DNA from 3 places in the Streptomyces sp. NPDC048436 genome. Region 2 is predicted to be linked to each of the others. Evidence: riboswitches for the same ligand, from Rfam matches in the RefSeq annotation. Region 2 holds a riboswitch; each other region holds the start of a gene.
What was found. A riboswitch is a leader RNA that binds a small molecule or an ion and turns the genes downstream of it on or off. The one in region 2 is predicted to bind cyclic di-AMP.
Positions count from the first base shown of each region.

Region 1: it holds a riboswitch for cyclic di-AMP, as region 2 does, so the genes downstream of both, ACGFX9_RS33455 (transglycosylase SLT domain-containing protein) here and ACGFX9_RS31995 (M23 family metallopeptidase) in region 2, are expected to answer to the same signal.
Region 3: it holds a riboswitch for cyclic di-AMP, as region 2 does, so the genes downstream of both, ACGFX9_RS34550 (M23 family metallopeptidase) here and ACGFX9_RS31995 (M23 family metallopeptidase) in region 2, are expected to answer to the same signal.

Region 1 covers NZ_JBICXP010000013.1:212,565-221,983, forward strand. The annotation lists gene ACGFX9_RS33430 (5-dehydro-4-deoxyglucarate dehydratase) at 1-130, shown strand, start outside; gene ACGFX9_RS33435 (TetR/AcrR family transcriptional regulator) at 202-864, opposite strand; gene ACGFX9_RS33440 (class I SAM-dependent methyltransferase) at 928-1,554, shown strand; gene ACGFX9_RS33445 (DUF6299 family protein) at 1,657-2,088, shown strand; gene ACGFX9_RS33450 (hypothetical protein) at 2,139-2,510, opposite strand; cyclic di-AMP (ydaO/yuaA leader) riboswitch at 3,139-3,335, shown strand; gene ACGFX9_RS33455 (transglycosylase SLT domain-containing protein) at 3,340-4,083, shown strand; gene ACGFX9_RS33460 (TetR/AcrR family transcriptional regulator) at 4,308-4,901, opposite strand; gene ACGFX9_RS33465 (oxidoreductase) at 5,073-5,888, shown strand; gene ACGFX9_RS33470 (NAD(P)/FAD-dependent oxidoreductase) at 5,963-6,961, opposite strand; gene ACGFX9_RS33475 (helix-turn-helix domain-containing protein) at 7,049-7,651, shown strand; gene ACGFX9_RS33480 (class I SAM-dependent methyltransferase) at 7,769-8,626, shown strand; gene ACGFX9_RS33485 (FAD-dependent oxidoreductase) at 8,643-9,419, opposite strand, start outside.
Region 2 covers NZ_JBICXP010000012.1:123,498-132,916, forward strand. The annotation lists gene ACGFX9_RS31980 (GNAT family N-acetyltransferase) at 1-300, opposite strand, end outside; gene ACGFX9_RS31985 (HPr family phosphocarrier protein) at 512-793, shown strand; gene ACGFX9_RS31990 (GntR family transcriptional regulator) at 962-1,654, opposite strand; gene ACGFX9_RS31995 (M23 family metallopeptidase) at 1,861-2,661, opposite strand; cyclic di-AMP (ydaO/yuaA leader) riboswitch at 2,674-2,836, opposite strand; gene ACGFX9_RS32000 (M16 family metallopeptidase) at 3,053-4,438, opposite strand; gene ACGFX9_RS32005 (M16 family metallopeptidase) at 4,435-5,790, opposite strand; gene ACGFX9_RS32010 (DNA topoisomerase (ATP-hydrolyzing) subunit A) at 6,010-8,463, shown strand; gene ACGFX9_RS32015 (CobW family GTP-binding protein) at 8,464-9,419, opposite strand, start outside.
Region 3 covers NZ_JBICXP010000014.1:200,522-209,940, reverse strand. The annotation lists gene lhgO (L-2-hydroxyglutarate oxidase) at 1-20, shown strand, start outside; gene trmB (tRNA (guanosine(46)-N7)-methyltransferase TrmB) at 188-1,033, shown strand; gene ACGFX9_RS34560 (PrsW family intramembrane metalloprotease) at 1,101-2,495, shown strand; gene ACGFX9_RS34555 (aldo/keto reductase) at 2,492-3,436, opposite strand; gene ACGFX9_RS34550 (M23 family metallopeptidase) at 3,568-4,653, opposite strand; cyclic di-AMP (ydaO/yuaA leader) riboswitch at 4,665-4,812, opposite strand; gene ACGFX9_RS34545 (PP2C family protein-serine/threonine phosphatase) at 5,105-6,232, opposite strand; tRNA gene ACGFX9_RS34540 (tRNA-Met) at 6,481-6,554, opposite strand; gene ACGFX9_RS34535 (alginate lyase family protein) at 6,667-7,881, opposite strand; gene ACGFX9_RS34530 (TetR/AcrR family transcriptional regulator) at 8,062-8,814, shown strand; tRNA gene ACGFX9_RS34525 (tRNA-Lys) at 8,878-8,950, opposite strand; gene ACGFX9_RS34520 (amino acid permease) at 9,073-9,419, opposite strand, start outside.

The DNA of each region.
Region 1 (9,419 bases), on a different contig from region 2:
CAAGGCAGGGGTGACCCTGTCGGGCGTCAAGGCCGGCCCGGTCCGCCCGCCGCTCACGTCCCTCACGGAGCCGGAGACGGAGAAGCTCGCCGCCATCATCGCCGAGGGGCGGGCTGTGCTCGCTTCTTGAGCTTGCGGCGATGGCGCTGAGCAGCACACTGAGCGCCTCACACCCGGCGCTGTCGCCGAAGGGTCGGTGGACTACTCGTGGTCGGCGCAGAGTTGGGCGGTGAGGGCCGCGCAGGCCCACTCTTCCCAGGCCTCGGGGGACCAGCCCCGGTTGCGGACAAAGACCAGATACAGCTCCGGGCTGAGCAACCCGTACAGCAGGTCCGCGGCACGGGCGGTGTCGACGTCGGGGCGAGCGTCGGGCTTGGAGGTCAGTGCCTTCGCCGCGGCATGCTGGACGGTGTAGCGCGGGTCGGGGCCCGCGGGCCACTGAGCGGCGATCTCCGCGTCCGTGGCCGCCGCAGCCGCGATCAGCGGCACCATCGGGGCGACACGGCCGAGGATGTCGCGTACGCCCCGCACGTGGGCGCGCAACTGCCCGGCCGCGGTGGGCTCGGCGCACGCGGCGCGGAACCAGTCCCGGTCCATCGTGGCGATCGGCTCGGTGTCGCCCGCGATGGACGTGTCTACGACGTCCTTGAACAGCGCGCGCTTGTTACGGAACACGAAGTACACGGTCTGAACAGCCACACCCGCGCGATCCGCAACCTCCTGAAGGCTTGTCGCGCCGTACCCCTGCGCGACGAACAGGTCGCGCGCCGCCGCGACGATCTTCTCGCGGGTGAGCCGTGAGCGCTCGGCCCGTTTGTCGGGGCGCTTGACGTTCTGTCCGTCGGATCCCTTGACCACATCCATGCCAGGAGTCTATCTCTAGAGTCAGCCACTAGAGATGAACTCTAGTTCGTTGGAGGGGTAGCGATGAGTGAGACTCGGACGACTGTGGAGCTCGATCAAGAGGCTGCTGTGCGCCGGGAGTTGGAGGACTTCTACCGGGAGGGCAAACCGCCGTGGGACTGTGGCATCACGCCGCCCGAGCTCGTGGCCCTGGTAGAGGGGCCCGGCGCGCTGATGCCGGGCCGGGCCCTCGAACTCGGCTGCGGCACCGGGACCAATGCGGTGTACCTGGCCCGGCACGGCTGGCGGGTGGCGGCCGTCGACCTGGTCGACCGCGCGGTCCGGCAGGCGAGGGAGAAGGCCGCCGCGGGCGGGGCGGACGTCACGGTGCTGTGCGGGGACGCCACCCGACTCGACGAAGTGGGCGTGCCCGGCCCGTACGACCTGTTCTTCGACCTGAGCTGTTACTGCGGTATTCCACCGCACCGCCGCGACGCCTACGCGGCCGGTCTCACGAAGCGTGCCGCCCCCGGTGCACGACTGCTGATGTTCGGCTACGGCCCTGAGGCATTCGACGACCCGATCTCCGGCGTCACCGCGGACGAACTCGGCGCCAGGTTCGCCGGGTGGCGGCTGACCGACGTGACGCCCGGCACGAACCCGGTCCCGACGTTCTGGTTCACGCTGCACCGCGTCGCCGCCACGGCATGAGCGTGAAAGCCGACCGGCTCCCGGCGCTTCGCCAGTAGCGCGATGGCCTCCGTTTGGCCGAGTGCGTCAGAACCACAGGCGGGAGTGGTCGTTTCGCAGGGCATGAAGATCTCGAAACGCACCCTTGCCGCACTGGCCCTGACCAGCGCGGTACTCGCACTCCCCGCCCCCGTGCACGCGGCCCCAGCCCCGGCCCCGGCCAACAGCGTGACCGTGAACCGCACCGGCACGATCGCGCCCGACGGCACCGTCACGCTCTCCGGCACCTACCGCTGTCTGTCCGATGGCACCCCCGGCCCGGTGTTCGTCAGCAGCGCCCTCGTGAAGGGCTACACGTCCACCGGGGTCGGCGGCACCCTCGCGGTCTGCGACGGGCAGGTCCGCGAGTGGACCAACACCAGCCGTGGCACGAACACGCAGTACAAGCCGGGCGAGGTCACCGTGCGTGCGCACCTGATGAAGCTGGCCACCAAGTCCGGCCTGCCTCTGCCGCAGCCGCTCGCCCAAGAGGAGGCACAGGTCAAACTGCACTGACGGAGTGCAGCACGCTCTGTTCTCCGAGCGCCGTAGCTGACCCGACGGGGTCAGCTACGGCGCTTGACCGCCTCCATGGCGGAGAGCTCGCAGCCGATCGCTTCGCACACACGGTTCACCGCCTCCTGGCCACCGCCCCAGTCCGCGGGCAGCCGCTCGCGGAGGGTCCGCTCGAGCAACTCCGGGTCCGCCGAAGGGACGTGTACCGCGTCGGGCACGGGATCGGGGAGACGGCGCCAGGGCTCGGGCAGGGCGCCTTCGACCAAAATCAGCGTCCCCGGTTGCGAGTTGCCCGTTTCTGGTACGACTGCCGGGCTGGGCCCGCGCAGACGAAGCACCGCCTTTCCGGTCGGCTCGATCTTCTCCGAGAACCAGACGTCGTCGACGCCGGCGTCCGCGACCGCGCTCTGCACCCTCGCCACGGCGTCAAGTTGGCTCTGTGTTTCCTCGCCGCTCCGCAGTGCCAGATTCCAGCTGCCCCGGCCAATACGTCCCGCCACACGGGCGGGCTCGGCAGCTGGGACTTCCAGTTGAAAGAGAGTCACTCTCTGAAATCCGAAGGCAATTCCCAAGATGCGATATTTCTAAGGGAGTTGCTGAGGCGTCATATTCCGAAGCCAGTCCCGGAGCAGAGTCAACGCTTCTCGGACACAGGCCGGGAGCTTGCACGCAGCCACGCATGGCCGGGGCGACATCGATGACGGAGTGCCCCTTTTGACATGAAAAGTAACACCCGAACTACGTCCGGTTCGCACCATAAGGTCGCTTACGCCCGTCATTAGTGCTGCACGTAATGGTCCGCCCGTATTGCTACCACTCGTGCGAAATGAAACGCTCTGCTATTCGGCGAACAGCGTTCACGTTGCTCCCTGTTCAGTGAAACGGGTCACACCGATGAACCCCCGGCCCCTAGATCCGGTCGACGCGCTTCCATTCCGGACAAAGAAAGTTGAGCCTTTCGATCAAGAAGGGCATGAGGCCTCGTCACATTCCCCATTCGAATTCTTGCCTTGTTTCGTCCGGGCTTTCTCGCTTAACGTCACCGTCAATCCGGATGGAACGCCGAATCCTGCCGCTGTCCGGAAGCCGTCCCCCACCCACTCACTTACGTACGGCAGGAGCGGGGAACCCAGGTAAGCCGCCGATCCGGATTCCGGAACGGCTCGGGGTGAAGTCGCATTCACAGTGCGACCGGACATCTCCCGTCCGAACCCGACAGCTCACCTCGCAGGCGACGGAGAGGAATTCTTCATGCCCGCAAAGGGAAAGCACCGCCGCCCCAAGTCCAGCTCGCTCACCCGGGGCATCGCCGCCGTAGGCACGGGCGGAGCCGTGCTCGTCCTCCCGGTGCTCGGCGCGACCGGCGCCGAGGCGGCGCAGGCCGGCACGGCCGCCAAGCCTGCCGCGGCCCCCAAGACCTACGTCGTCGCCGCGGGTGACTCCCTCGCCAAGATCGCCCGAGAGCACTCCATCGACGGCGGCTGGAAGAAGCTGTACCAGGACAATCGGAGCGCTCTCGGCGGCGACCCGAAGCTGATCCACCCCGGTCTGAAGCTCACCCTCGGCGCGGAAGGCCCGGCCGCCTCCAAGGCGTCCGCCGAGCGTGCCGACCGCTCCTCGCGCGACAACGCGGCCGCCGCCGAGCCCGCCGTTGCCCCGGCGAAGAAGTCGTACACCAACGACCTCGACGGCTGGATCAAGGAGTCGCTCGACATCATGGCCCAGCACGGCATCCCCGGCTCCTACGAGGGCATCCACCGCAACATCATGCGCGAGTCCTCCGGCAACCCGCTGGCCATCAACAACTGGGACGTCAACGCTGCCGCGGGAACCCCGTCCAAGGGACTCCTGCAGGTCATCGCCCCCACGTTCGACGCCTACCACGTGCCCGGCACCTCGACGGACAGCTTCGACCCGGTCGCCAACATCACGGCCGCCTGCAACTACGCGGCCGACCGCTACGGCTCGATGGACAACGTCAACGGCCCGTACTAGGCCTTTCTCCGAGGTCTCCGGTAGTGATGGTCGTCCTGGCCGACGACATCACCTACCGGAGACCAGCTCGGCCAGTTGGGTTCGGTCGGCTGCGTGAGGCGGCTTGTCTCACGGCCGTGGTTCGACGGTAGGCGGGCCTACCACCCCACCACCCGCGCGCCGGCCATGCGCGCCCAGGTCCACGCTGAGCAGCGCTGACACCCGGGGCGGCCGTCGCCTTTCTCTCAGCCCCGGTGCCTTCCGTCGCGCGGTCCAGCGCCACGCAACAGCGTGTCGACGATGCGCGTGGCCAGCGCGTCCGGGTCCTGCGCCCGCGGGTCGTCCGAGGCACCGGGCCCGTGCAGGGCCTCGCCGATGAGGGCGTAATAGACCCGCCGCGTCCACTCGAGGTCCGCGGCCGGATCGAGGAACCCCTCGCGCTGCGCCCGGGCCAGGAAGGCCAGAGACCGGGCGTTGATCTCCGACCAGACCTCCTTGGCCATGCGGTTCTGTGCCAGGGGGCTGCCGAGCGTGAACTGCCACGCGCCTTTGACCCGCAGCGTGTTCGCGGTGGCGCGGTGCAGCGCGACGAGCGGTGGAGCGGATTCCAGGTGGGCGTCATCGATCGCTTCGGTGAGCTGCTGCTTCGCGGAGGCGGCCAGTGCCTCGACGAGGGCCTGGCGGTTCGCGAACCGCCGGTGCACCGTCGTCCTGGCCAGGCCGGCAGCCTCGGCGATCTGTTCCATCGACGCACCAGGATCCTCGGCGAACACCCTCTCGGCCGCCTCCAGGATCGCGCGCACACTGCGTTCGGCATCGGCTCGCAGTGCTCGCACCATGGCATCCCCCTTTCCGTTCATCTTTCCGTTCATCGACCCCTGTCCCCAAAGAAGATACCCCTGAGCTGCAGATCCGGCATAAACAGCGACAGTCGAGTTGCAGTTATCGCTGGAACGGATACCCTGAAGATGCGGTTACTCGCAAGCGTGATCAAACTTCAGGAGTACATGATGGTGACAAAACGCCCGGTAGCGCTCGTGACAGGCGCGTCCTCCGGCATCGGAGAAGCCACTGCCCTCGCGCTCGTCGAAGCAGGTTTCGAGGTGATCGGAACCAGCCGGAACACTTCGAAGGTCGCCCCGCGCAAGGGCGTGACCTTCCTCGACCTCGACGTGACCAGCGATGCCTCGGTCACCACGCTGGTCCAACAGGTCATCGATCGGTTCGGCCGGATCGACGTGCTGGTCAACAACGCCGGCATCGGCTCGTCCGGCGCCGCCGAGGAAAGCTCCCTGGCACAGCACCAGCGCGTCTTCGACATCAACGTCTTCGGCGTCATCCGCATGATGCGGGCCGTCCTGCCCCATATGCGCGCCCAGGGCCGTGGCCGCGTCATCAACCTCTCGTCGATCTACGGACTCATCCCCCAGCCCTTCATGGCCACTTACATCGCGTCCAAGCACGCGGTCGAGGGGTACTCCGAATCCGTGGACCATGAGGTCCGCGAGCACGGGGTCAGGGTCCTGCTCGTCGAACCCGGCGGTACCAACACCGCGTTCGAGGGCAATCTCGTACAGCCCGACACCCCCCTGCCCGCCTACGCGGAGCAGCGGCGCGTCGTCGACCGAGTGGTCGCCGGGTCGGTCACGGGGGGCGACGCTCCCACCGTCGTCGCCCAGGCCATCGTCACGGCGGCCACCGCCCGCAAGCCGAAGCTGCGCGCCACCGCCGGGCCGTTCGCCCGGCGCATCAGTCTGCTGCGGCGTATCGCTCCCGCCCGGGTCTTCGACCAGCAGATCCGCAAGTTCAACAAACTGGAGCGGTGACAGCCCTGGAGCCCCCGAAGGGCGATCGAGGCCTTCAGGGGCGCGCGCTGGGACAAGCCCGCCTGCAAGTTTCCTCACCGCGCGGCGGCGAGCGCCGCGTCGGTGTCGGCGGACGCCAAGTCGGCGTTCATGTGCGCGCCCGCCTGAGCGCCGGCCGCGGCCGATGCGCCGACCTGGGCCGCCAGGTCCGTGGCGTTGCCCGCCACCCGGACGCCCGGCACCTGAGTGGTGCCGGCCATGCCGGTGGCGAAGTGGCGGCCCATGCCGTTCGGCAGGTCCTGCATCGGCAGGTGCAGACCCTCCAGGCCCTCGGTGCGGGCCTGCATGGTGGTCGCCACCGCGAGGATCCGGCGGGCGACGGTCTGTCCGCCTTCCAGGCGTACGCCTTCGATGTCCCCGTCCCCTGTGGGTTCGACCGAGGCCACCGGCCCGTCCACGACCCGGATGCCGCGAGCGGCGAATCGCGCCCGGGTCTCCGCGTCCAGGTCGGTGTTCCGGGTGAAGTAGACCAAGTCGTCGGTCAACTGGCGGAACAGCATCGCGTGGTGGATGGAGGCCGGGCCCACGGCCAGGACGCCGATGGGCTCGTCGCGCACCTCCCAGCCGTGGCAGTACGGGCAGTGCACCACCCCATGTCCCCAGTGCCGGGCAAGCCCGGGGATGTCCGGCAGGACGTCCCGCAGGCCTGTGGCCACCAGCAGACGGCGCGCGTGCAGCGTGCCGCCTTCGGCCAGGGTGACGGTGAAGCGCTGGTCTCCCTCAGGGGACGGGTCGGCCGGAGCTGCGGCGATCACCTCGCCGGTCACCACTGTCCCTCCGTAGCGGCGCACTTCTCGGCGGCCGGTGCGCAGCAGTTCGGCGGGGGGCGTGCCGTCGAGGCCGAGCAGGCCGTGCACGCCCTTGGCAGGGGCGTTGCGCGGGGTGCCGCTGTCGATCACGACGACCGAGCGGCGGGAGCGGGCGAGCATGAGTGCGCCGTTCAGGCCGGCGGCACCGCCGCCGACCACGACGGCGTCGACCGTCTCACCGGGTGCGGGCAAACGGTCGGTGGATTCGGTAGTCGTCACAGACATGGGTGGACCTTTCCTCGCGGTGAGCAAGCAGGCCCCGGCGGGGCCTTACATCTGCACGCTAAGCACTCTTTGCGCCATCGGCATACGATGTTGCCTATGACGCAAGACGATGGTGACCTCGACAGCCTCGTACGCAAGCGGATCCGCGCCCTTCGGGTGGCGCAGGGCTGGTCCCTCGACGAACTTGCCACCCGCGCTCGGCTCAGCCCTTCCACGCTCAGCCGCATCGAGAACGGCCGACGCCGTCTCGCCCTGGACCAGCTCGTCACTCTGGCCCGCGCCCTGGACACCACGCTCGATCAGCTGGTGGAGACCGCCACCGACGACGTCATCTCCAGCCCGACGATCGACGCGGCCCATGGGCTGATGCGGTGGCCCATCCGCGCGGACCCCGGCATGACGGTCGTACGCCAGCGCATGACGAACCCGCCGCCCGACAACCCCTCACGCATGCGCGCCCACCCGGGCCGTGAATGGCTCGTCGTCCTGTCCGGCACCGCGGTCCTGCTGCTCGGCAACCGGCGCTTTCGCGTGGAGACCAACCAGGCCGCCGAGTTCCCCACGATGCTCCCGCACGCCATCGGCGCCGACGGCGGACCCTGCGAGATCCTGGGGATCTTCGACCGCGACGCCCGCCGCGGCCACCAGCGCGGTCAGGACACCGCCGACGCGGAGGGCCCGCCCCGGTGACCAAGTGCCGTCCCAGCTCAGGGCCCTCTTGCGCACACCGCAGGCCAAGCGGCCATTGTCTTGCTCTTTCGGGAAGCAGTCGCGCCGCAGGCTCTCGGTCCTCCTAGCGTGGGCGCCATGACACGCACCTCCCCGCACACAGCCCACGACGCCCACGACGCCCACGGCCAGGCCGAGATACTCGACCTGGACGCGGAGGTCCTCGCCGAGCACATCGCCTCCATCGCCGCATGGCTGCCCGTCGAATCCGCGCCCCGACGCATCGTTGATCTGGGCTGCGGAACCGGGGCCGGCACCCTCGCCCTGCTCAACCGCTTCCCCGAAGCCGAGGTGAGCGCCGTCGACACCTCGCCCAGTCATCTGCACCGCCTGCGGGAGAAGGCCGAGGCGGCAGGCCTCGCGGACCGGGTACGGACCGTTCAGGCCGACCTCGACGCGGTCTGGCCCGACCTCGGCACGCCACAACTGGTCTGGGCATCGGCCTCCATGCACCACATGTCCGACCCCGACCGCACGCTGCGCCAAGTCCACGACACGCTCGCGCCGGGCGGGCTGTTCGCCGTCGTCGAACTGGCAGGCTTCCCGCGCTTCTTGCCAAGTGGCGCGCCGGAAAGCCGTCCTGGCCTTGAGGAGCGCTGCCATGCCGCACTCGACCAGCACCACACCGAGCAGGTGCCGCACCGCGGCGCCGACTGGGGCCCCAAGCTGACCGCGGCCGGCTTCGCCCTCGAAGGGGAACGCACCATCACCGTGAACCTCGGCCCCCCGCACGCCGACGACGCCGTGGCCCGCTACGCCCTCAACAGCCTGCGCCGCATGCGTCCCGGCGTAGCCGGCACACTGGCGCCCGATGACCTCACCGCGCTCGACCAACTGCTCGACGACCAGAGCCCGCACAGCATTCTGCGCCGCGGCGATCTGACGGTACGTACCGAACGCACCGTGTGGGCCGCCCGACGTACACGACGTACCTGAAGGCGCTCGTGGCGGGCTACTTCTCCGGCACTTCCCGGGGTTCGAGCGGTCGCGTCGCGGGCCCCTGCAGCACAGTGCCGTCCGTGGCGAAGCGGGAGCCGTGGCAGGGGCACTCCCAGGATGTCTCGGCCGCGTTGAAGGCGACCAGGCAGCCGAGGTGGGTGCAGCGCGCCGACACGGCCTGGGTGGCGCCGGTGTCGTCGCGGTAGACCGCGCACCGGCTGCCGTTCACCCGCACCACCGCGCCCGTGCCCGGGGCGACCTCGCTGATCGAGTCGACGTGGGTGGTCCTGAGCCGGTCGCCGACGAAGTGACGTGCCACATCGGCCTGTTGGCTCAGCAGAGCCGGGGCCTCGCGCACCGCGCTCCAGAGCCGGCGCGGGTCGTACAATCCGGCCCACGGCGGCTCCTCGCCCCCGATGAGCGAGGTCAGGAGCTGCCCCGACAGGGCGCCGCCGCTCATGCCCCAGCCGCCGAAGCCGGTGGCCACGTAGGTGTGATGTGCGCCGGGGTGGAAGTAGCCGATCATGGGCACCGTGTCGCTGACGTCGTTGTCCTGCGCCGCCCAGCGATAGGCCGTCTCATCGACCGCGAAGTGGCCGCGCATCCAGGCGTCGAGGCGGGCGAAACCGGCGGCGGCGTCCCCCTCCCCCGGCGTGAAGCTCTCGCCGGTGACGATCAGCAGCCGCCGGCCGTCGCCGTAAGGCGCCGTACGCACGGACCGCTTGTTGTCGTCCTCGGTCAAGTACATGCCGTCCAGGTCCGGTTCGGCCGACAGTGGCGCCGCGACAAC
Region 2 (9,419 bases):
GGAGTCGATGCGGTCGAAGCGCACGGTGGCGATGAACTCGCCGCTCACCGTCGCCGCCAGACCGACCCGGTCCACCTGGTCGTGATGGGTGAAGCGGTGGACGTCCTTGGCGGACAGGCGGGGGTAGGGCGCGAAGAAGCGGTAGTACTTCGACTCGTCGGAGACCTGTTCGTAGAAGCTGACCAGCCGGTCCGCATCCTCGGCCGTGATGGGCCTGATCCGGGCGGTGCCGCCGTCCCTGAGAACGACGTCGGCTTCCCAGTGGGAGGGGTATGCGTGCCGGTCCGACGGGGTCTGCATGGGGCCAGGGTACGGGTCGCGGGGGCGCCTTGGCCGGGGCAGGCTAGGAGAGCGCCGGAGGCCGGGACGCGGGCCCGGTGGCCCAGGACGTACGGTCGACGGAGCACGGACCAGCTGTCGGCCGGGTGCGGATCAACGGCCTGCGGAGCACTCGTGATGGCATGAGACACTGGTCTAGACAAGTGTGAGACACCTGGAAGGGCAGCAACACATGGCTGAGCGCCGCGTCAACGTCGGCTGGGCCGAGGGCCTTCACGCCCGACCCGCCTCCATCTTCGTCCGCGCGGCCACGGCCGCCGGCGTCCCCGTGACGATCGCCAAGGCTGACGGCAACCCCGTGAACGCCGGCTCCATGCTCGCCGTGCTCGGTCTGGGCGCGCAGGGCGGCGAGGAGATCGTGCTCGCCTCCGACGCGGAGGGTGCGGACGCCGCTCTCGACCGGCTGGCGAAGCTGGTCGCGGACGGCCTCGAGGAACTCCCCGAGACCGTCTGACAAAGACTGGAACTCATACGCCGAAGGGCCCGCCCGAATTAGGGGCGGGCCCTTCGGCGTTTCCACGCCCGGTTACTTCAATTCCGCGCGGGACACGGTCCGACGCCGAATTCGGGCAGCGGAAATAATCCCCCGCCGAATAGCACTTCTTTGTATACGGCGCCTCTGTTAATGCCGGAGGCCCACCGTGTTTACGGCATGTTGCGAATCCCTCACACGGACACGGTCGTTTTGGGGCGCGAACCGCAGCCGGTGCGCCGAGACCGTCCGCTCCGTATGCTGCGCGGTCAGCGCGCGGGCCCGCTCGGCGTCGCCGCGCGCCACCGCGTCGACGATCGCTGCGTGCTCCGCCCAGGTCTCGGCGGGAGCGGCCGAGCTCTCGACGACGTACATCCAGGCGATCTTGTGCCGGAGCTGGGTGAGCAGCGCGGTGAGCCCAGGGCTGCCGGACGACTGTGCGAGCGTCTCGTGGAACCAGCCGCTCAGCGAGCGCAGATCCTCGCTCTGACCGCGCCTTGAGCGCTCCTGGCCGAGCCTGACGAGGCCGCGCAGGACCTTCAGGTGCGCCTCTGTGCGGCGGCGTGCGGCACGGGCCGCGCCCAGCGGCTCCAGGAGCATGCGTATCTCCAGGAGGTCGGCCGCATCCTCCTCGGTGGGCTCCGCGACACACGCGCCCGCGTGCCTTCGCGTGACGACGAAGCCCTCGGACTCCAGGGTGCGCAGGGCCTCGCGCACAGGGACGCGGGAGACTCCGTAGCGGCGCGCGAGGAGTTCCTCGGTGAGCCGGCCACCCCGTTCGTAGACACCGGAGACGATGTCGTCCCGGATGGCCGTGCATACCGAGTGCGCGGGAATGCGCATGACCTGACCTCCGCCTTAATCCCCGCGTAACGCGGTCGATTGACGCCTGTTCAGTGACTCTATTGCAGAGCGACTGAATTTCCGACGGCAGGTCGAAATCCATGGATATTTTTTGGCCAAAGCGATGCGGTGCGACAACAAGGCCATGCGGGAACGCCGAAAGCCCCGGCTCTCGATGAGCCGGGGCTTTCGGTAAACGACTGGGGTCAGACGTTGACGCCGTGCGAACGGAGGTACGCGGTCGGGTCGATGTCCGTGCCGTACTCCTCGCCGGTGCGGGCCTCGAAGTGCAGGTGCGGGCCGCTGGAGTTGCCGGTGGAGCCGGAGAGGCCTATCTGCTGGCCCGGAGTGACCGCCTGGCCGACGGAGACGCCGAGGGACGACATGTGGCCGTACTGGGTGTACGTGCCGTCGTTCATCTTGATGACCACGTTGTTGCCGTAGGCACCGCCCCAGCCCGCCTCGACGACGGTGCCGGAACCGACGGCGTGGACCGAGGTGCCGGACGCGGCGTGGAAGTCGATGCCGGTGTGGCTGCCGGAGGACCACATGGCGCCGCCGGTCTGGTAGCCCGTGGAGACGTACGAGCCTTCGACGGGGGCGACGTAGGTGTTCAAGCGCTTGCGCTCGGCCTCGCGGGCGGCGCGCTCCTTGACCTCGCGCTCCTTCTTGGCCTTTGCCTTGGCCTCGGCCTCGGCCTTGCGCTTCGCCTCGGCGGCCTTCTTCTTGGCGGCCTCTTCGGCCTTCTTGGCGGCAGCGGCGTCGTCGGCGGCCTGCTGCTGGGCGGCGGCCTGCGCGTCGATGCTCTCGGCGAGCGAGTCGCCGACGGAGATCGCCTGGGTGAGGCCGGTGTGCTCGACGGCCGCGCCGTCGGCGGCGAGCGCCGGAGCGGCCAGACCTCCGATGACACCGGTGGTGGTCAGCGCGGCGACGCCCGCGACATTCGCGGTCGTACGTGTGAGGCGGCTCGGGCGACGGTGCTTCCCGGTGGCACGGGTGAACGCCATGTAGCGGCTGATCCTTTCCTTCCTTCTCGCCTACCGGGTTAGCTGACGGGTTCGGAGCAGGAAGGTCTCCTACGGGTTCCTCACCTCGCGGCAAGGCGCCCGATTCACCCCAGGGGACATGTGGGTCCCCGGCTCCCCTGGCTCGCGCCGTACGGGGACTCGGCGATGACTGTCCGGTGCCGCGGACGCGGCGTACTGCATGACGAACAGCCGGACCGACGCTAAGCGGGACATCTTTCAATCGACAAACGGATCAGGACTTTTGTAGCGCACGCCACAGGGCAGACACGCAACCTCTGTACTAATTCGGGCATACAGGGACCCCAGCAGCCAATTCCCGCCACTGGGGTCCCGATATGTCCTGACTGTCACTCAGGCGGTGACATGCCACTCAGCCCGTGACCACACTCACTTCACCGATGCCGAGTGCCTTGACGGGCTCCTCGATCTGCGCGGCGTCACCGACGAGCACCGTCACGAGCCGGTCACCGGGGAAGGCGCTCACCACGGCGGCGGTGGCCTCCACGGTGCCGGTTTCGGCCAACTGCCGGTACAGCCGCGCCTGGAAGTCGTCCGGCAGGTGCTGCTCGACCTGGTCGGCGAGCGTGGCCGCGACGGACGCCGCCATCTCGTACTTGAGCGGCGCCACGCCCACCAGGTTCTGCACGGCGACGTCGCGCTCGGCGTCCGTGAGGCCCTCGGCGGCGAGCGTGCGCAGCACCTTCCACAGGTCTTCGAGCGCCGGTCCCGTGGACTCGGTGTCCACGGAGCCGCTGATGGCGAGCATCGCGGCGCCGCTGCCGTCCGGCGCGGAACGCAGGACCTGGGCGAACGACCGTACGCCGTAGGTGTATCCCTTCTCCTCGCGCAGGACGCGGTCCAGACGGGAGGTGAGGGTGCCGCCCAGGCAGTACGTGCCGAGCACCTGCGCGGGCCAGACCCGGTCGTGGCGGTCCGGTCCCACGCGGCCGATGAGCAGCTGCGTCTGGACGGCTCCAGGGCGGTCGACGATGACGACGCGCCCGGTGTCGTCGGCGGTCACCGGAGGCACCGGGCGCGGCTCGGCCATGTCACCGGTCCAGGCGCCGACGGTGTCGGCGATGACGGCGTCCAGGTCGACGCCGGTCAGATCACCCACGACGACGGCGGTCGCCGTGGCCGGACGCACGTGCTTCTCGTAGAAGGCACGCACCGCCGCCGAGTCGATGGCCGTGACCGTCTCCTCGGTGCCCTGGCGGGGGCGCGACATGCGCGAGGTCGCCGGGAAGAGCTGCCGGGAGAGCTCCTTGGCGGCGCGGCGCGCCGGGTTGGCGGCCTCGTGCGGGATCTCGTCCAGGCGGTTGCGTACGAGGCGTTCGATCTCGCTGTCCGCGAAGGCGGGGGCGCGCAGCGCGTCGGCGAGCAGCCCGAGGGCCTTCGGGAGACGCGATACGGGGACTTCGAGGGAGACGCGGACGCCGGGGTGGTCGGCGTGCGCGTCCATGGAGGCGCCGCAGCGGTCGAGTTCGGCGGCGAACTCCTCCGCGGAGTGTTTGTCGGTGCCTTCGTTGAAGGCCCTCGCCATGATCGTGGCGACGCCGTCGAGGCCCTGGGGCTCGGCTTCGAGCGGCGCCTCAAGGTGGACCTCGACGGCGACGACCTGCTGGCCGGGGCGGTGGCAGCGCAGCACGGTGAGGCCGTTGTCCAGGGTGGCGCGCTCGGGCGCGGGGAAGGCCCACGGCCGTGCGGTGCCCGCCTGGGGCTGGGGGTGGAACTGCATCGTCGCGGCCTCGGTCACTTCGCCGCCTCCTCTTCGTCCTCGTCGGTGGCTTCGGCGTCAGAAGCCGCGGTGCCGTCGATGGGCTCGTACACGAGCACCGCGCGGTTGTCCGGGCGCAGGCGGGCAGCGGCGGCGGCCTGGACCTCTTCCGCGGTGACCTCAAGGACGCGCCCGACGGCGGTGAGGGCGAGCTGCGGGTCGCCGAACAGGACGGCGTACCGGCACAGTTCGTCGGCGCGGCCCGACACCGTGGCGAGGCGGTCGAGCCACTCGCGCTCCAGCTGTGCCTGGGCGCGCTCCATCTCCTCCTCGGTGGGGCCCTCCTGTGCGAAACGGGCGAGCTCCTCGTCGACGGCGGCCTCGATGACCGGGACCTCGACATCACCGGACGTCTTCACGTCGAGCCAGCCGAGCGAGGGGGCTCCGGCAAGGCGCAGCAGCCCGAATCCGGCCGCCACGGCGGTGCGGTCGCGGCGCACGAGGCGGTTGTAGAGCCTTGAGGACTCGCCGCTGCCGAGGATAGTGAGCGCCAGGTCGGCCGCGTCGCACGCGCGCGTGCCGTCCTCCGGGAGGCGGTAGGCGGCCATCAGGGCGCGGGCCGGGACCTCCTCCTCGACGACCTCGCGCAGCTCCTTGCCGATCGTGTCGGGCAGGGAGCCGTCGCGCGGCGGCTGCTTGCCGTCGTGCGAGGGGATGGACCCGAAGTACTTCTCGACCCAGGCGAGGGTCTGCTCCGGGTCGATGTCGCCGACGATCGACAGGACCGCGTTGTTGGGCGCGTAGTACGTACGGAAGAAGTGCCGCGCGTCTTCGAGCGTCGCCGCGTCCAGATCGGCCATGGAGCCGATCGGGGTGTGGTGGTAGGGGTGGCCCTCGGGGTACGAGAGGGCGGTCAGCTTCTCGAACGCCGTGCCGTACGGAACGTTGTCGTAGCGCTGGCGGCGCTCGTTCTTGACGACGTCACGCTGGTTCTCCATGGATTCTTCGTCGAGCGCGGAGAGCAGCGAGCCCATCCGGTCGGCTTCCAGCCACAGGGCCAGCTCCAGCTGGTGTGTGGGCATGGTCTCGAAATAGTTCGTCCGCTCGAAGCTCGTGGTGCCGTTGAGCGAACCGCCCGCTCCCTGCACCAGCTCGAAGTGGCCGTTGCCGTGCACCTGCTTCGACCCCTGGAACATGAGGTGCTCGAAGAGGTGCGCGAGGCCCGTACGCCCCTTGACCTCGTGCCGTGAGCCGACGTCGTACCAGAGGCAGACCGCGGCGACCGGGGTCAGGTGGTCCTCGGAGAGCACCACGCGCAGGCCATTGGCCAGCCGGTGCTCGGTCGCTGTCAGGCCGCCGGAGCCGGCCTCGGCTGTGGCCGTGTGACCCATGGGCATGTACGTCCCTTCGATCGCGAAAAGCTGGAAATTCTGCCAGTCCTGCCACTGTATGCAAGCGTGCCGACAACCTGTGAAGTTCCCGCTCCGCGCTCGGCGTAGTCGGCCCCGAAGTCCGGGTCGTGGTCGGCGTTGTCAGTGGGACAGTCCACAATGGTCGGCGTCAGATCCCGCTGATGCCCTGGCAGACACCGTGAAGGAGCCGCAGCCGCGATGGCCCGCCGCAGCACGAAGACCCCGCCGCCCGATGAGTCGTTCGAGGAGAAGATCCTCGACATCGACGTCGTCGACGAGATGCAGGGCTCCTTCCTCGAGTACGCGTATTCGGTCATCTACTCGCGCGCCCTGCCGGACGCCCGCGACGGCATGAAGCCGGTACACCGCCGGATCGTGTACCAGATGAGCGAAATGGGCCTGCGCCCCGAACGTGGGTATGTGAAGTGCGCCCGCGTCGTCGGCGAGGTCATGGGTAAGTTGCACCCGCATGGCGACGCGTCGATCTACGACGCCCTGGTGCGCATGGCCCAGCCCTTCTCCATGCGCCTGCCGCTGGTGGACGGCCACGGAAACTTCGGCTCGCTCGGCAACGACGACCCGCCGGCCGCCATGCGGTACACCGAGTGCAAGATGGCCGACGCCACCTCCCTGATGACGGAGTCGATCGACGAGAACACGGTCGACTTCGAGCCGAACTACGACGGCCAGGAGCAGGAGCCGGTCGCCCTGCCCGCGGCCTACCCGAACCTTCTGGTGAACGGCGCGTCCGGCATCGCCGTGGGCATGGCGACGAACATGCCGCCGCACAACCTGGGCGAGGTCATCGCCGCCGCCCGCCATCTGATCAAGCACCCCGGGGCCGACCTGGAGACGCTGATGCGTTTCGTGCCGGGTCCCGACCTGCCCACGGGGGGCCGCATCGTCGGCCTGTCCGGGGTGAAGGACGCGTACGAATCAGGGCGAGGCACCTTCAAGATCCGCGCGACGGTGGCCGTCGAGGCCGTCACCGCGCGCCGCAAGGGCCTGGTCGTGACCGAACTGCCCTTCTCCGTAGGCCCCGAGAAGGTCATCGCGAAGATCAAGGACCTGGTCGGCTCGAAGAAGCTCCAGGGCATCGCCGACGTCAAGGACCTCACGGACCGCTCGCACGGCCTGCGTCTGGTCATCGAGGTCAAGAACGGCTTCGTTCCTGAGGCCGTCCTTGAGCAGCTCTACAAACTGACGCCGATGGAGGAGTCCTTCGGCATCAACAACGTGGCCCTGGTGGACGGCCAGCCGCTCACCCTCGGCCTCAAGGAGCTTCTTGAGGTCTATCTGGACCACCGTTTCAACGTCGTGCGCCGCCGCAGCGAGTTCCGCCGCGGCAAGAAGCAGGCCCGGCTGCACCTGGTCGAGGGGCTCCTGGTCGCGCTCCTGGACATCGACGAGGTCATCCGCCTCATCCGCTCAAGCGACAACTCCGCGCAGGCCAAGGAGCGCCTGATCGAGCGCTTCTCGTTGAGCGAGACCCAGACGCAGTACATCCTCGACACGCCTCTGCGCCGCCTCACCAAGTTCGACCGCATCGAGCTGGAGTCCGAGCGCGACAAGCTCAACGCCGAGATCGCCGAACTGACCCGCATCCTCGAGTCGGACGCCGAGCTGCGCAAGCTCGTCTCCGCCGAACTGGCCGCCGTGTCCAAGAAGTTCGGCACGGACCGGCGCACGGTGCTCCTGGAGTCGGCGGGCACCCCGGCGCTCACCGTCTCCCTTCAGGTGGCGGACGACCCCTGCCGCGTGCTGCTCTCCTCGACCGGTCTGCTCGCCCGTACGGCCAATGGCGAGCCGTTCGCGGAGAACGACAGCAAGCGCGTCAAGCACGACGTGATCGTCTCGGCCGTGCCCGCGACCGCGCGGGGCGAGGTCGGAGCGGTGACGTCCGATGGGCGGCTGCTGCGCCTTGCCGTGGTGGACCTCCCGCAGCTTCCGGACACGGCGGCGACGCCCAACCTCTCCGGAGGCGCGCCGGTCTCGGAGCTGCTCTCCCTGGAGGCGGACGAGAAGCTGATCTGCCTGATGACGCTTGACGAGTCCTCTCCGGGGCTCGCCATCGGCACCGAACAGGGCGTGGTCAAGCGCGTGGTCCCCGACTATCCGTCGAACAAGGACGAGTTGGAGGTCATCACCCTCAAGGACGGTGACCGTATCGTCGGCGCGGCCGAGCTGCGTACGGGCGAGGAGGACCTGGTCTTCATCACGGACGACGCCCAGTTGCTCCGTTACCAGGCCTCGCAGGTCCGTCCGCAGGGCCGCCCCGCGGGCGGCATGACGGGCATCAAGCTCGCGGACGGCGTCAAGGTCATCTCCTTCACGGCGGTGGACCCTGCCGTGGAAGCCGTGGTGTTCACGGTGGCGGGCTCGCGCGGCACGCTCGACGACTCGGTGCAGACGACGGCCAAGGTGACGCCGTTCGACCAGTACCCCCGCAAGGGCCGGGCCACCGGCGGCGTGCGCGTCCAGCGCCTGCTCAAGGGCGAGGACTGTCTGAGCTTCGCGTGGGCGGGCCCGACGCCGCCGCTCGCGGCCCAGCGCAGCGGCCTTCCGGCGGAGCTGCCGGAGATCGACCCGCGGCGGGACGGCTCGGGGGTCTCGCTGGCGAAGCCGGTGGCCGCGGTGGCGGGCCCGGCGTAGTCAGTCGCTCCGGTCGCCCTGCGGTTCCTGGACGTAGCGAAGTACGCCCCACATGCTGTGCTCATCGGCACCGGCCTGTGGGGCGTACGCGCGTGAGGCCTCCAGTTCCCTCTCCAAGGCCGGTACGTCGACGCCCGACCCGATGAGCACGAGCTGGGTGAGCCGGGGCTCGCCCGCGGCCCACGGCTCGGGGTAGAAGCGCAGAAACCGCCCCACGGCGTGCACGGCGTACTTGTTGCGCGGGTCGGCGGCGCCGAAATCGACGTACCCCTTGATGCGGTAGAGCCCTTCGGGCCGGCTGTCGAGGAGGGCCATGAACGGGCGGGGGCTCAGGGGCACTTCGGAGGAGAAGGAGAGGCTTTCGTAGGCGGAGTGCAGGTGGTCGTGGTGCTCATCGCGCACGTCGTGCTCGTGCTGATGCAGGTCGTCGAAGGAGAGCTGCCCCACCCGCTCCCCCACGGGCTTGCGGTCGAGGATCAGCTCCACGTCCACGCGCCCGTACGAGGCGGGGACCACGGCGGCGCGATCGGTGAAACCGCGGACGACACCGAGAATCCGGTCCCGCTCCTCGTCCGGGACGCGGTCGGCCTTGTTGACGACCACGAGATCGGCGATCCCCAGATGCCGGTCCACTTCGGGATGCCGCTGCCGCGTGGAGTCGAACTCGGCGGCATCGACGACCTCGATCAGCCCTCCGTACACGATGTACGGGTTCTCGCTGGCGAGGACCATCTTCACGAGCTCCTGCGGCTCGGCGAGCCCGCTCGCCTCGATGACGATGACGTCGATCCGGGCCGAGGGCCTGGCGAGCCGCTCCAGATATTCGTCGAGCTCACTGGCGTCCACGGCGCAGCACAGACATCCGTTGCCGAGCGAGACGGTGGAGTCACCGAGCTGCCCGGCGACGGACATGGCGTCGATCTCGATGGACCCGAAGTCATTGACGATGGCGCCGA
Region 3 (9,419 bases), on a different contig from region 2:
GGGTGCTCGCGGTGCTGTAGCGGCGGCCCCTGCGGGGCTCTGTAGGGGCGGTCCTGCGGGCTCAAGCGCCGGACGGGCCGAACGGATTCCGCCGGGGCGGGAAAGCAGAGCCAGGGGGGGCGGGGAAGATGAAGCCGGGGGCGGGAAAGACAGAGCCGGGGGGCGGGGAAGATAAAATCGCCGCACTGTGTCTGAGTCAGCCGCCACCCCCCAGCGCCCCCAAGCCCCCCGCCCCAAGGGCGAACCCCGTTTCCCCCACGGCCCAGCCCCCGACCCCGCCGGCTCACACTTCGAGCGGCGAATCCGCAGCTTCCAGCCCCGCAGGAGCCGCGTCACCGCGGGCCAGGCGGACGCGCTGCAGCGGCTGTGGCCCAAGTGGGGCCTGGACATCGACGGGCAGCGCACCCTGGACCTCGCCGAACTCTTCGGCGGCGAGCACGACGGGCACGACGAGCGCGGCGAACACGGCGAACACGGCGGACGCAGCGCGCTTCCCGTCGTACTGGAGATCGGGTTCGGCATGGGTGAGGCCACCGCCCAGATGGCCGCCGACGACCCGGACACCGGCATCCTCGCCGTCGACGTACACACGCCGGGGCAGGGAAACCTCCTCGGTCTCGCCGAACGGAACAGCCTGACGAACATCCGCGTCGCGAACGGCGACGCCGTCATCCTGCTCCGCGAGATGCTCCCGCCCGCCTCCCTCGACGGCCTGCGCGTCTACTTCCCCGACCCCTGGCCCAAGGCCCGCCACCACAAGCGCCGCATCATCCAGCCCGACTTCCTCGACCTCGCCGCACCGCGCCTCAAGCCCGGCGCCGTGCTGCACTGCGCGACCGACTGGGAGCCGTACGCCGAGCAGATGCTGGAAGTGCTCACCGCGCACCCCGCCTTCGAGAACACCCAGGCCGACGGCGGCTACGCGCCCCGCCCCTCCTTCCGCCCCCTCACCCGCTTCGAGGGCCAGGGTCTGGACAAGGGGCACGTGGTCCACGACCTGCTGTTCCGTCGTACATCCGGCCACGAGGACTAGGACAGACGGCCTGAATCGGCCCGAGACACCGTCGCGCCAGGACCCCGTCCCTCGTTAGGGTCAACGCGTGGCCACCAGTTCTCCGTACCCGCACCCCATGCCCCCAGCCGGGCCCGCCGGGCTGCGGCACCCGCGCTGGTGGCAGCGGCGGGCGATACGCGCCGCCGCCCTTGTCACCCTGCTCGCCCTGTCGGGCCTGGTGATCCTCGCCCTGGTGCGGGAACAGACCGGCACCGAGGGCTTCCTGGTCGGGCTCGGCCTCGCGACGCTGCCCGTGCCGCTCCTGGTGGCCGCCTTCCGCTGGCTGCAGCGCGTCCAGCCCGGCCCCTGGCGGAACCTGCTCTTCGCCTTCGCCTGGGGCGCCTGCGCCGCCGCGCTCATAGCGATCGTCGCGAACAGCTTCGCGACCCGCTGGATAGCCACCGCCACCGCCGACCCCACCAGCGCCGACACCCTCGGCGCGACCGTCATAGCGCCGATCGTCGAGGAGAGCGCGAAGGCGGCGGCCGTGCTGCTCGTCTTCCTCTTCCGCAGACGCGAGTTCACCGGCATCGTCGACGGCGTGGTGATAGCCGGAGTGACCGCCACCGGCTTCGCGTTCACCGAGAACATCCTCTACATCGGCAGCGCCTTCGGCACCGACCAGCTCAACGGCGGGACCGGGCTCGCCTCCGTGACGGCGGCGACCTTCTTCGTACGCGTCGTGATGTCGCCCTTCGCGCACCCGCTCTTCACCGTGCTCACCGGCATCGGCTTCGGCATCGCCGCGCTCAGCGCCGACCGCCGGCACCTGCGCCGGGCGCTCCTCCCCCTCGGCGGTCTCCTCCTGGCGATGGGCATGCACGCCCTGTGGAACGGCTCGGCGAGCTTCGGGGAGTACGGCTTCTTCGCCGTGTACGCGGTCTTCATGCTCCCCGCGTTCGGCCTGCTCACCTGGCTGGTGATCTGGATCAGACAGCGCGGCCTGCGCATCGTGCGGGCCGAGCTGCCCGCGTACGCGCTGGCGGGCTGGCTCACCGCCCCCGAGCCGTACGCGCTCGGCACGATGCGCGCCCGCACCCTGGCCCGCGACTATGCCTCGTACACGCAGGGCAAGGCGGCGGCGCGCACGGTCGCGCAGTACGAGACGTACGCGACGTCCCTCGCGCTCCTGCGCCACCGGGGGCGCAGGGGCCGGGCGGGGGCCGACTTCGTCGTACGGGAGCGGGAGTTGCTGCAGGCACTGTGGGAGCGCCGCGAGGCGGCACGGCCCGCCCTCGCGTACGCGGCGCGCGCCACGGCACCGGTGCTCGTACCGGTGCCGCCCCCGTACGGGTACCCACGGGCGTACCAGCAGCCGTATCAACAGCCCTACCCGCAGCAGCATCCCTACCCGCAGCAGCAGCACCCGTACGGATATCCGTACGCGCAACCCGCGACGCCCCACCCCGCGTACAGCGCGTACAACCCCTACCGCGGCTAGGCGGAAGCCGCGGTGAGCGCCGAAACCTCGGACTCCGTCAGCTCCAGCTCCCCCACCGCGAGCAGCGCGGGCAGCTGCTCGACCGTACGGGCCGAGGCGATGGGCGCCGCCACCGTCGGCTGCGCCGCGAGCCAGGCGAGGGCGACGGTCGCGATCTCGGCGCCGCGCTCCTGGGCGATCACGTCGAGGGCGGCGAGCACCCGCAGGCCCCGCTCGGTCTGAAGGTGCTTGCCGGCGCCTTCGGCCCGCGCGCTGTCGACCTGCGTACCCGGGCGGTACTTCCCGGTCAGGAAGCCGGAGGCGAGCGCGTAGTACGGGACGGCGGCCAGGCCGGAGCGCGAGGCGACCTCCTGGAGCGGGCCCTCGTAGGTGTCGCGCGAGACGAGGTTGTAGTGCGGCTGGAGCGCCGCGTACCGCGCGAGGCCCTCCCGGTCGGAGAAGTCGAGGAACTCCTGGAGCCGCTCGGGGGTCACGTTGGAGGCGGCGATGGCGCGCACCTTGCCGGACGTCACCAGGTCGTCGAGGGCGCCGATGATCTCCTCGACCGGGACGGTCGGGTCGTCGTAGTGCGTGTAGTAGAGGTCGATGTAGTCGGTGCGCAGGCGGCGCAGCGACTCCTCGACGCCGGACTTGATGGTGCCGGCGGTCAGGCCCTTGTAGTCGGGGTGGGCGCCGACCTTGGTGGCGAGCACGACGTCGGAGCGCCTGCCGCGCGAGACGAGCCAATTGCCGATGACGGTCTCGGACTCACCGCCCTTGTTGCCGGGCACCCAGGCCGAGTAGACGTCGGCGGTGTCGATGAAGTTGCCGCCCGCGGCAGTGTAGGCGTCGAGCACGGCGAAGGACTGCGCCTCGTCGGCGGTCCAGCCGAAGACGTTGCCGCCGAGGGAGAGCGGGAAGACCTCGAGGTCGGACGAGCCAAGCTTGCGGAGAGAAGTCATAAGGGCATCAACGCCCATACGGACCGCGGCATTCCGTAGGGCGCCGCGAGTCCGGCAGGAGGCGGGCACGCCGAACCGGCAGCCCTGACGTCGGGGGGTTGTCGCCAGGACCGCCGGGGTTCTGGGTTACCTCAGAGCGACTGGCCCTTGCCGCGCAGCCACGCCGCCGGGTCCACCCCGGTGGCGTCGCCGCCCGGGTGGACCTCCAGGTGGAGGTGTGCCCCGGTGACGTTGCCGGTCGCGCCGACGCGGCCGATGACCTCGCCGGTGGTGACCTTCTGGCCGACGCTGACGTTCATCGAGGACTGGTGGCAGAACCACAGCTCGGTGCCGTCGTCGAGCTCGAGGACCGTGCGGTAGCCGTACGCCCCCGCCCAGCCGGCCTCCTTGACGGTGGCGGAGTGGATCGCCTTGATGGGCGTACCCGTCGGCGCCGCGAAGTCCAGGCCTGTGTGGTAGCCGGAGGACCACATCGAGCCGGGCTGACCGAAGGTGCCGGTGAGGGTGTACGAGGCGACGGGGAGGGTGAAGCTCTTGGCGAGCTTGGCGAGGCGCTCCGCCTCCGCCTTGCGCTTGGCCTCCGCCTCGGCCTTCTTCTTCGCGGCAGCCTTGTCGGCGGCGATCTTCTTCTCGGCCGCGGACTGCTTGGCGGCGGCCTGTTCCGCGGCCTGCTTGACGGCGGCTTCTTCGGCCGCCTTCTGGACCGCGTCGTCCGCCTGGTCCTGCTGGTTCTCGGCCTGCTCCATGATGCGGGCCCGCAGTGCCTCGCCCGCGTCCGTGGTGCCCTGCTCGGCGTCCGCGGTGCTGAGTCCTGCGGCGCTGAGGGGCGCGGCGGCGGTCGTGACGCCGTTGTCCGCGGAAGCGGAGTCGTCGGAGCCGTCGGATATCAAAGACCCCACGCCGGGAAGCGACTTGGCCTCCGGCAGCGAGTCCGTGACGGCCGACATGTCCGGCATCTCGATGGAGACGGGGGGCTTGCCGCCCTGCGCGGTGGCGATGCCGCCCGCGCCGACTGCGGCGATGACGCCTACGCCGAGGACGGTGGAGCTGCGGGCGAGCCCGCCGCCGCCCTTCTTGTGGACACGATGCCTGCCGCGGACGGGACGGATGGACTCCTCGGTGGGGTTCCATTCCTCCCAGGACTGGTCCTCGTACCCACCGAAATCGTCGTCATTCTGTACGTAAACGCCTTGGGGGGCAGGGCGGTTGGACGCCACTGGGGCGCACTCCTTTCCTTCCTTCTCGCCTACCGGGTTAGCTGACGGGTTCGGAGCAGGAAGGTCTCCTACGAACATCTGGCACGGATGCGCAGATGCCCGATTCACCCCAAGTAGATGGTTCCCCGGCTCCCTTGCGGGATTAGGCGCGTGCGCACGGAGCCGACTCGAGTGCCGGCTGGGACGACCGCGCTGCGTTATCGAACGTTAATAGACAGCGGGGTCGTATTCCAAGCTGTTCCAACTGATCGTTAACGACTTTGGCCTGTACTTATGGGGACACCGAGGGGCGGAACGGGGCGAGTTGACGCCACTTCTTCACACACCGGAGCTTCACATCTCCTTGACAGTACGTCAGTTGTTATGCGGAGTGGTGTCCTTCAGTCACGGCCCGTGACCTCGCCGCCGGTCGCGTCATCCGGCGGCTCATCCGTCGCGTCATCCGGCGGCGTCATCCGGTGGCGTCATCCGCCCCCGGCGGCCTGCGCACCGCGAGCAGCGCCATGTCGTCCGTCGTTCCGCCCCCGGTGTGCCGCCGCACCTCCTCGGTGAGCGTGGCCAGGAGCGCGTCCGGGCCGCCGGGCCCCGGGAAGATCCGGCCGCCGAGCCTTGCGGCCGGGTCGTAGAACTCGCCCCGGATGTCCCGCGCCTCGGAGAGCCCGTCGGTGTAGATCAGCAGCATCGCTCCCGGCGGGAACTCCGTCTCGTCCGCGCGGTCCGGCCATGCCCCGAGGTCGCCCATCCCGAGCGGCAGCGCGGGCTCCGTCGCGGACAGGACACACAGCCGCCCGTCGCCACGCAGCAGCAGCGGCTCGGGGTGCCCCCGGTTCACGATGCGTACGACACCGTCGCCATGCGGGATCTCCGCGAGGACGGCGGTGGTGAACCCCTCGAAGGCGTCGAGCCCGTCCCTGCGCATCCCCTCCCGCGCGAGCGCCCGTTCGAGCCGCTGCGCCACCGCCTCCAGCGTGGCCTCCTGCTCGGCCGCCTCACGGAACGCCCCGATGACGACGGCGACGGCCGCCACCGCGCCCATGCCCTTCCCGCGTACGTCGCCGACGATGAGGCGTACGCCGTGCGGGGTGTCCTGCACGACGTACAGATCACCCCCGATGAACGCGTCGGCCTCCGCCGCCTCGTACCGCGCCGCGACATCCAGTCCGCCGATCCGGGGGTCCGGCTGCGGCAGTACGGCGCGCTGGGCGGCGGCGGCGATGTTGCGCGCGGAGGCCAGCTGTTCGTCGCTGCGGCATACGACGCGGTTGATGAGCGTGGCCAGGACGGCGACGGTCACCACGGTCAGCAGTTCGGTGATGCTCTCGACGTCGGCGGTGGTGCCGCTCCTGAAGTGCAGGGCGAGCACGGCGACGCTGCTGCCGACGCCGATGAGGGCGGTGCTGAGCAGCGAGTAGAAGGGGGCGGCGATGAGCGGGGCGGCGGTGAAGAGGGGCGCCGCGGTGAACGCGGGCGGGGTCGAGACGTCGTACACGACTCCGGCGACGATGAGCAGCAGAGGGAGAGCGCGCACGAGGGCCCGCTCATGAGTGACGCTCTTACCGAGCCCCTTGCCCGACTGCACGCCCTCCGCCCCCTTCCCGCGCCCGACGCCCCCGCCGCTTCCTCCTCGCTGCCCCACCGCTCTTCTCCTGCCGGATCCGCGGTCAGGACCAGATCCGGACCACGCTCATCCAGGTTTCCCGGAGCGGCGGCGCGGGGCGACCGGTGTGAGCCGACCGGGTTAGCCGGGCGGGTTGGCCGCGGCGGGGGCGGACGCGGAAAACACCGAAGGCCCGGATCCATTTTTGGATCCGGGCCTTCGGTCTTCAGTAGCGGGGACAGGATTTGAACCTGCGACCTCTGGGTTATGAGCCCAGCGAGCTACCGAGCTGCTCCACCCCGCGCCGTTGAATGCAACTCTACGCCATCAGGGGGAGTGAAAGCGAACCGGCCCGGAACCACGACCGAACGGACCCCGCAGCTCAAGGGGCCCTCACACATTCCGGCGTACGCCCCTCACCCATTCCCGGCGTGCGTCAGCGTCTCCCAGGCCACGAACAGATCGTCCGTCCCCTCGGGCCGCTGCCCCCGTGTGAGCTTCTCCGTCTCCGGCAGCTCCATCTTCAGCCGGTCCCGCAGATGGTTGAGGCCGACCTCGGTGTCGGGCCCCATGTCGCGCTGCACCTTGCCGCCGCACAGCCAGCCCGGGGCCTTGGCGCCGAGCTGGTACTTGGCGTGGAACTCGAACGCGGCCCGCAGCCGGTCCTTGACCTCGCCGTACAGGTCGACGCCCTGGTGCCAGGCGGTCTCGGCGATGTGCGCGGTGGCGGCGAGGGAGTAGCTGGCGTGCTTGAAGTTCCGGCAGGTCTCCTGCGAGAGCCCGTCGGCGAAGGTCTTCTGCCCGAACCAGAACTTCTGGAGCTGTGCCTCGGTGTCGATGCCGCTGCCCGCGGGCGAGACGGGCAGCGCTCCGTCGGACTCCAGATAGAAGTAGGCGGGCACGCGGGTCCTGAAGTGCGTCACCGCCTTCTCGAAGGACTCGTGGTCGTCGAGGAAGACCGCCATCCCCATCGTCGCGTCGGCCATCACCAGGTCCCAGTTCCCGTTGGACTCGACGGAGCCCTCCAGGACCTGGGGCAGGTAGGCGGTGCGCAGCATCCGCTCGAAGCGCAGGAGTTCGCCGTCGCTCCAGCCGTCGTAGGTGTAGCGGACGGCTTCGGCCGCGCGCGCCCATGAGGAGGCGGCCCAGGCCGTCTGCAGGCCCGCGTTGGCCTCCGTGTGCCGGGTGATCACGCCCGACCAGGCGTCCATGATCTGCACGGCCTTCTGGGCGTGCGCGCGGTCGCCGGTGATGTTCCAGAGCAGGGCCTGGGTGTACGCGGCGATGGCGTCCTCGCGCTCTTCGACGCAGCCCCGGCCTGGGTGGTTGCCGGGCGGGCACTCGACGACGGCGTACGGCTTGGCCTGGTAGTCGGCAGCCCCGTACTTGCTGTCCCGCATCTGTTCGAACGCCGACAGCCAGGGCTGCTCGCGCGCCTCGACGTGCGTGCGTACGCGGTCCAACTGCGCCTTGCTGACGAGCACTCCGGGGTGCTCGAAGGCCCGCTCGGCAGGCCGCGCCCGCTGGGTCACCCCGTCGGTGCCGCTCCCCGACGATCCGCCGCAGGCCGCCGAGACCCCGGCGAGCAACGGCACGAGCACCATCACGAGAGCCCGTCGTACGGAACCCATGCTGCACCTCCGGATCGCCCATCTGGCAGGCTCAGCGTCACTCAGGGGCCGTGGGGGCGCAGGTGCGGCGGGGCCGTTCGGGCGAGGGAACGAACACCGTACGCAAGGTCGCACACTGTGCGCAGAGGCGCCTAGAATGCCAACCCGCACCCAGAGTTCTTTCTTACCCGGAGGCCGCCGATGCCCGCCGCAGACGAGAAGCAGGTCCTGTCGGTATGGACCCGCCCCGAGCGCCGCCGACGGGAGCAGCCGTCGCTGAGCCGCGCGCAGATCGTCTCCGAGGCCGTCCAGCTGCTCGACGCGGAGGGAATCGACGCCCTCAGCATGCGCAAGCTCGGCACCCGCCTGAACGCGGGCGCCACCTCGCTCTACACGCACGTGGCCAACAAGGACGAGCTGATCGAGCTGGTCGTGGACGCGGTCTACGGCGAGATGCGCGTCCCGGAGCCGACGGACCCCGCGGACTGGCGCGCGGCCACGGTCGCCTGCGCGCACACCATCCGCTCGACGATCCTCGCGCACCCCTGGATCGTCTCGGTGCTCGGCGAGGTGGGCGTGGCCTATCTCGGCCCGAACATGATGCGGCTCTCGGACGGCATGCTCGGAATGCTGGAGGCCGGCGGCTTCACCCTCGAAGAGGCGGACCGCGCGGTGACGACGCTTTTCTCGTACGTCATCGGCATGACGACCGCGGAGGCCGCCTGGCTCACCTCGCTCGCCCGCAGCGGCAGGAGCGAGCAGGAGTGGGTGGACCAACTGCGGCCCGCGGTCGAGAAGTCCGTGGAGGCCTACCCGCGCCTGCGCACCCTGTACGCGGCACAACGCGAGAGCCAGGCATCGCAGACCCGCGAGGACAACTTCACTTACGGCCTGGCCCGAATCCTCGACGGCCTGGAGACCCACCGAAACGACGGGTCGCCCGCCGGCGGCTGAAGAAGCCCCCCGAAAAGCACCGAAGGCCCAGTCCGGGGAACCCCCCGACCTGGGCCTTCTCGGTAGACCGTGTGGGACTCGAACCCACAACCAATGGATTAAAAGTCCACTGCTCTGCCAATTGAGCTAACGGTCCGCGCCGATGCACCCCCCGAGCATAGCCGGACAGGGTCCGCCATCCGATCGGGTATTGCCTCCTTGGCCCGTCGCGCTTCCCGCGACGGGCCCGGCGCGGGCCTCCGGCGGCCGCCGGGACGGTCAGGGATCGACCGGGTCCGGGGCCCCGGAGCGGGCCGCCTCGCGGGCCGCCGTGCGCTCGTGGTCCGGGTTGAGGAACCAGTGCCTGGCCGACACGAGCCACCAGGTCGCGGCGAAGCCGAGGACGGCAAGGACCGCGATCGGGGCGTAGTTGAAGGTCTCCCAGGTGAGCGGCGAGACCTGCGGCAGCATGAACAGGACCGTGATCACGCCGACCCAGGCCACCGCGACGATGCCGATCGGGCGTGACCAGCGGCCCAGGTGCCAGGGCCCGCGCTCAAACTCCTCGCCCTTGCGCAGCCGCAGGAGGGTCGGGATGACGTAGGCGATGTAGAGGCCGATGACGG